2 regions of the Mesobacillus sp. genome follow, and region 1 is predicted to be linked to the other one. Evidence: a T-box and tRNA genes for the amino acid it is inferred to sense, from the RefSeq annotation. Region 1 holds a T-box; the other holds one or more tRNA genes.
What was found. A T-box is a leader RNA that pairs with one kind of tRNA and senses whether it is charged. The one in region 1 lies ahead of serS (serine--tRNA ligase), so its partner is inferred to be a tRNA-Ser.

Region 1 (3,390 bases):
GACAAGAAATATAATATCATGTATTTTAAATCGAGTCAACACATCTTTTGAATTTTTTTCGGGCAAGTTTTATAAACCTGCCCGAATGCTATTATTTCCTGTATTGATTGGCTTATTCCGGTGCGATTACTTCGCGATTTCCCATATATGGACGCAATACTTCCGGGATGATGACACTGCCATCTTCCTGCTGGTAGTTTTCAAGGATTGCCGCAACTGTTCTGCCGATCGCAAGTCCAGAGCCATTCAATGTGTGAACATGCTCCGGCTTCGCCTTGGCTTCACGGCGGAAACGGATATTTGCACGGCGCGCCTGGAAGCTTTCAAAATTACTGCAAGAAGAGATTTCCCGGTACATGCCATAGCTTGGGATCCATACCTCGATGTCATACTTTTTCGCAGCTGTAAAGCCGAGGTCTGCAGAACACATGCTCAGGACACGGTAAGGAAGGCCAAGCAGCTGAAGGACTTTCTCAGCATGACCAGTAAGCTTCTCAAGCTCAGCATAAGAATCCTCTGGCTTGACGAATTTCACTAATTCCACCTTATTGAACTGGTGCTGACGGATAAGACCGCGCGTATCACGGCCGGCAGACCCAGCTTCAGAACGGAAGCAAGCACTGTACGCCGCATAGTTGATCGGCAGCTGGTCACCGCTCAGGATTTCATCACGGTGCATATTCGTTACTGGTACCTCCGCAGTCGGAATCAGGAAGTAATCTTCACTTTCGATGCGGAATGCATCCTCTTCGAATTTAGGGAGCTGGCCAGTGCCAGTCATGCTTGCTCGGTTAACCATATAAGGAGGCAGAACTTCCTTGTAGCCATGCTCATCAACATGGAGGTCAAGCATGAAGCTGATCAATGCTCGCTCAAGACGGGCGCCTAAGCCCTTGTAAAAGACGAAACGGCTGCCGGTTACTTTTCCAGCTCGTTCGAAATCAAGGATTTGCAGGTGCTCAGCAACATCCCAGTGAGGCTTAGGTTCAAATTCAAAATTGCGTAATTCGCCCCACTTGCGGACTTCTACATTATCATCTTCTGTTTCACCGATTGGAACACTCTCATGAGGGATATTCGGAATGCTGAGCATAAGAGCTTCTAACTCTTCTTCTACAACACGGAGCTGGTCATCCAATTCCTTGATTTTGTCGCCCACTTCACGCATTTCTGCGATTAGGTGATCAGCATCCTGCTTTTCACGCTTTAATGCAGCAACCTGCTGGGTCACTTCATTTCTGCGGCTCTTCAGCTGCTCAGTTTCAAGGATGAGCTCCCTGCGTTTTACATCCAAATCCTCAAATTTTCCAAAATCGCTTAAATCTTCACCGCGGTGCTGGAGCTTTTGTTTTACTTCTTCAAAATTAGCTCGTAGGTATTTTACATCTAACACTGGTGGTTCCTCCTTTTTCTTTTTAGATACGGTTGCTTCCTTGATAAAAAAACAAAAAACTCCCGTCCCCATGAAAGGGACGAGAGTTAACCCGCGTTGCCACCCTAGTTGAAAGCATAAATTGCTTTCCACTCATAAAATAACGGTTTTTACCGAAAGTATTTACTGGCCAAATGGCGTTCCATACTCTGCTCGAGGGCGGATTCATATGTTCCAGACACCGGTTTGCACCAACCACCGGCTCTCTTAAGAATGAAAACAGACTACTAATCCCTCTCATAGCTTTTTAGGTATCGAATTTTAATACATAATTTACTACAATTATGTTCGACTTGCAAGCGGTTTATGCAAAGTTTTTCGATTTGGACTCCTCAACCATTTTCACGAAATAATTCATCAGCCGATAGTCATCGGTCAATTCCGGATGGAAGGAGCAGCCTAAAAACTGGCCATCACGCGCAGCAACAATTCGATCGTTATGCTTTGCGAGCACCTCGACATTTTCACCGGCCTCGACGATATGGGGCGCGCGGATGAATACCGCATTGAAATCGTTCCCGACTCCGGCAATGGTGATATCCGCTTCAAAGCTTTCACGCTGGCGTCCGAAGGAATTTCTTTCGACCTTCACGTCCATGACACCAATATGCGGAGCATCATAGCCTTCCAATTCTTTGGCCAGCAGAATCAGCCCTGCACAAGTACCAAACATCGGTTTCCCATCTGCCGCAAACTTTTTCAGTTCTTCCATAAATCCATATTTATCAATCAATCTGCGAATGGCTGTGCTTTCTCCACCAGGAATGATCAGCCCATCCATTTCTTCCAGCTGTTCAGGTCTCTTGATGACCACTCCTTCAGCACCTGATGCTTCAATCGCCCAGATGTGCTCACGGACAGCTCCCTGTAAGCCAAGAACTCCTATTTTCACCATAACAGGCCCCTTACCAGCCGCGGTCCTGCATGCGGGCTTCTGGAGCTAGTGAGGAGATTTCCATGCCCTTCATCGGGATTCCCAGGCCTTTCGAGATGTTCGCAATCAACTCGTAATCCTGATAGTGAGTAGTAGCTTCAACAATCGCTCTCGCAAACTTGGCCGGATTCTCAGATTTAAAGATTCCGGAGCCAACAAATACTCCGTCTGCACCTAACTGCATCATAAGTGCAGCATCTGCTGGCGTCGCTACACCGCCTGCTGCAAAGTTAACAACCGGAAGGCGCCCTAGCTGCTTAATTTCTAGAAGAAGCTCATATGGAGCCCCTAGAAGCTTAGCTTCTGTCATAAGCTCATCCATGTCCATAGCGACAACCTTGCGGACCTGTGCGTTCACCTTGCGGATATGGCGTACTGCCTCCACAATGTTGCCTGTTCCCGGCTCGCCCTTTGTACGCAGCATGGAAGCTCCTTCGCCAATCCTGCGCGCAGCTTCGCCAAGGTCGCGGCAGCCGCACACGAACGGTACAGTATAATCTCTTTTATTCAAGTGGTATTCTTCATCAGCAGGAGTCAATACTTCACTCTCATCGATATAATCAACACCCATCGCTTCAAGAACCCGTGCTTCGACGATGTGACCAATCCTTGCTTTTGCCATAACGGGAATAGTGACAGCATTCATAACTTCTTCAACGATACGAGGATCAGCCATTCTTGCAACGCCGCCGGCCGCACGGATATCAGAAGGAACACGCTCTAATGCCATTACAGCAACAGCGCCAGCTTCTTCTGCAATCTTTGCCTGCTCAGCATTGACAACGTCCATGATGACGCCGCCCTTTTGCATTTCTGCCATCCCACGTTTAACACGATCAGTACCTGTCTTCATTCTTTTTCCCCCTTGTCCCTTGTAAAAGGATTATATGTAAGCAACTACACTAACTCAAAAGCAGACTTATTAAGTCGGATTTTAGTTACCCTAATGAAAATAAACAATAAAAAAGGCTTCCTGTCAAGACAGGAAGCCTTTATCTTTAGAATATAAAATTTTAAAACCAGC
Region 2 (3,390 bases), on a different contig from region 1:
AAGCCGCCTTCGCCACTGGTGTTCCTCCCAATATCTACGCATTTCACCGCTACACTGGGAATTCCGCTTTCCTCTCCGGCACTCAAGAAAGATAGTTTCTACCCCATCACGGGGGTGAGCCCCGCACTTTTAAAGTAGACTTATCTTCCCGCCTACGCGCTCTTTACGCCCAATAATTCCGGACAACGCTCGCCACCTACGTATTACCGCGGCTGCTGGCACGTAGTTAGCCGTGGCTTCCTCCTCAGGTACCGTCATTGAAATGGATTATTCACCCATCTCACATTCGTCCCTGAAGACAGAGCTTTACAACCCGAAGGCCTTCTTCACTCACGCGGCGTTGCTCCGTCAGACTTTCGTCCATTGCGGAAGATTCCCCACTGCTGCCTCCCGTAGGAGTCTGGGCCGTGTCTCAGTCCCAGTGTGGCCGTTCATCCTCTCAGACCGGCTACTGATCATCGCCTTGGTGAGCCGTTACCTCACCAACTAGCTAATCAGACGCAGACCCATCTTCTAGCGATAGCTTATAAATAGAGGCCATCTTTAGTATTTAGGGCATGGGCCCTTAATACAACATTCGGTATTAGCACCACTTTCGCGGTGTTGTCCCCATCTAGAAGGTAGGTTGTCTACGCGTTACTCACCCGTTCGCCACTAGAAGTACATTGCTGCACTCCCCGTTCGACTTGCATGTGTTAAGCACGCCGCCAGCGTTCGTCCTGAGCCAGGATCAAACTCTCCAAAAAAGAGTATGAGTTTAGCTCATAATTTAAAACGTTGGCTCATGATTCTTCTATAATAGAAGCCATGATCATTTATTGTTTGTTGACGCTTGTTTGTTTAGTTTTCAAGGAACAATTTGGTTGGAGCGGGTGATGGGAATCGAACCCACTACATCAGCTTGGAAGGCTGAGGTTTTACCAGTAAACTACACCCGCATATGAAGTTAAGTGCTGAATGGTCGGGAAGACAGGATTCGAACCTGCGACCCCTTGGTCCCAAACCAAGTGCTCTACCAAGCTGAGCTACTCCCCGTTCAGATTAAGAGAAATATAATGGCGCGCCCGAAAGGAGTCGAACCCATAACCTTCTGATCCGTAGTCAGACGCTCTATCCAATTGAGCTACGGGCGCGTATTTGTTTTAAAAGCAACTTTTACATATTACCATGATCACAATCAGTTTGTCAATAACTTTTTTTGGTGCGGCCGAGAGGACTTGAACCTCCACGGGGTTGCCCCCACTAGGCCCTCAACCTAGCGCGTCTGCCATTCCGCCACGACCGCAAAAACATGACAGGATTATATCTTAACCAATTTCAATGTGATAATCAACAGGTAAATAATGGTGCGGGTGAAGGGAGTCGAACCCCCACGCCTTGCGGCGCCAGATCCTAAGTCTGGTGCGTCTGCCAATTCCGCCACACCCGCATATTATAGTTAATTTCGCTATCGCGAGATTAAGGATGATTTTTTCGCTGTTGCGAAAAAATCCTGGTGAGCCATGAAGGACTCGAACCTTCGACCCTCTGATTAAAAGTCAGATGCTCTACCGACTGAGCTAATGGCTCAAAAATGGCTGGGCTAGCTGGATTCGAACCAACGCATGTCGCAGTCAAAGTGCGATGCCTTACCGCTTGGCTATAGCCCAATAAAATGGCGGTCCCGACCGGGATCGAACCGGCGATCTCCTGCGTGACAGGCAGGCATGTTAACCGCTACACCACGGGACCAGATATTAGTTTTTACAGTTTTTATGGTGACCCCTACGGGATTCGAACCCGTGTTACCGCCGTGAAAGGGCGGTGTCTTAACCGCTTGACCAAGGGGCCAAATATAGAGTGTTCTGGCGGAGAAGGAGGGATTTGAACCCTCGCGCCGGTTACCCGACCTACACCCTTAGCAGGGGCGCCTCTTCAGCCTCTTGAGTACTTCCCCATACCTTATTAGATAAGATGGCTCCGCAGGTAGGATTCGAACCTACGACCGCTCGGTTAACAGCCGAGTGCTCTACCACTGAGCTACTGCGGAATAACTTTAGTTTTTCGTGTCGTTGTCTTGTCGACTCTTACTATTATAGGCAGGTGACCATTAAAAGTCAAGCGGGTTTTTAAAAGTTTTTTACTCGTTTTTAAAATTGTTGCTTAACCCTTATTTAATCAGTATTTCTTTAACTTTTACCAGCTTGCCGCGGCATTTTCCGCAGACATATTTAGCCGTATTAATTGATCTTTTTCGATGGTATACCAATTTGCATTGGCTGCATTGATAAACGAGGAATTTTTGTTCAGTTCTTTTTTTCTTTTCCTCAGGCAGCATGGAGCAAAATCGGGGTGCCCCTACTTCCATCATTAAATCGCGGAAATCCTTATCGCGATGTTTGTAGCCCTTTCCTTCCAGATGAAGGTGGTAATGACATAGCTCATGCTTAATGATTCCGATCAGCTCATGTTCACCTAGCTGCTCATAATACTTCTTGTTGATCTCGATGGTATGGCTTCTAAGCATGTAGCGACCACCAGTAGTCCTCAGTCTTGGATTAAAGAACGCTCTATGCTTGAAGGGCTTATGAAATTGTTCAGCTGAAATTTTTACGACAAGATTGTGCAGCTCCTGGTCTGTCATCATTATTAAACGCCTGCCTTTTAAAGAAACATGACAACCTATTATAGCATATATTAAGGATACCTTTTCACGCAGATTCAAAGGAGGTATTGTTATGCCTGTCTGGTTCCAGAATCAAATGAAACGAGCCTTCTATGAGAAAAATCGATATCAAATTAAACTTTTAAATCAATGCTGGTTTTTTTATAGGAATAAACAGGGGTTATGAAAATGCAAGAAAAGACTGCACTGGCCTGCAGTCTTTTCTTATTGGAAAGTATTAAGCTTGCTCGGGTTTTAGCATTGTTAGTGCCACGCGGCCTTTTTTCTGATCAACACTGTCGACCCAGACAGTGACTACATCACCGACTGAAACAATATCAAGTGGATGCTTTACGAATCGGTTGCTCAGCTTTGAGATATGGACCAAACCGTCCTGCTTCACGCCGATGTCGACAAAGGCGCCAAAATCTACTACATTTCTAACGGTTCCCTGAAGCTCCATCCCCGCTTTTAAGTCTTCGAGCTTGAGAACATCTTTCTTGAGAAGCGGGGCAGGAAGCTCATCACGCGGATCTCTTTCAGGTCTGACCAAAGCATCAATAATATCCTTCAGTGTCAGTTTCCCGATTCCTAGTTCATCTGCTGTCTGCTCAATATTTATCGTTGCAAGAGCTTCCTTAAGAGCCTGGCTTCCCAGGTCACCTGTTTTGAAACCGAGTTTATCCAGAAGCTGTTTGACTTCACCATAGCTTTCCGGATGGATGCCCGTACGGTCTAACGGCTCT

Region 2: it has a tRNA-Ser gene. The T-box ahead of serS (serine--tRNA ligase) is inferred to sense a tRNA for this amino acid. The anticodon was not compared.

The regions. Positions count from the first base shown of each region.
Region 1 is NZ_JBYNSB010000021.1:4,664-8,053, reverse strand. Features, by position in the region: gene serS (serine--tRNA ligase) at 113-1,393, opposite strand; T-box leader at 1,466-1,682, opposite strand; gene pdxT (pyridoxal 5'-phosphate synthase glutaminase subunit PdxT) at 1,737-2,327, opposite strand; gene pdxS (pyridoxal 5'-phosphate synthase lyase subunit PdxS) at 2,338-3,219, opposite strand; gene AC3EBE_RS08065 (serine hydrolase) at 3,380-3,390, opposite strand, start outside.
Region 2 is NZ_JBYNSB010000004.1:9-3,398, forward strand. Features, by position in the region: partial or broken rRNA gene AC3EBE_RS01460 (16S ribosomal RNA) at 1-746, opposite strand, end outside; tRNA gene AC3EBE_RS01465 (tRNA-Gly) at 865-938, opposite strand; tRNA gene AC3EBE_RS01470 (tRNA-Pro) at 959-1,035, opposite strand; tRNA gene AC3EBE_RS01475 (tRNA-Arg) at 1,057-1,133, opposite strand; tRNA gene AC3EBE_RS01480 (tRNA-Leu) at 1,200-1,285, opposite strand; tRNA gene AC3EBE_RS01485 (tRNA-Leu) at 1,345-1,429, opposite strand; tRNA gene AC3EBE_RS01490 (tRNA-Lys) at 1,494-1,569, opposite strand; tRNA gene AC3EBE_RS01495 (tRNA-Gln) at 1,575-1,649, opposite strand; tRNA gene AC3EBE_RS01500 (tRNA-Asp) at 1,656-1,731, opposite strand; tRNA gene AC3EBE_RS01505 (tRNA-Glu) at 1,756-1,830, opposite strand; tRNA gene AC3EBE_RS01510 (tRNA-Ser) at 1,846-1,936, opposite strand; tRNA gene AC3EBE_RS01515 (tRNA-Asn) at 1,955-2,029, opposite strand; gene AC3EBE_RS01520 (SprT family protein) at 2,150-2,623, opposite strand; gene cmpA (cortex morphogenetic protein CmpA) at 2,718-2,831, shown strand; gene AC3EBE_RS01530 (Tex family protein) at 2,883-3,390, opposite strand, start outside.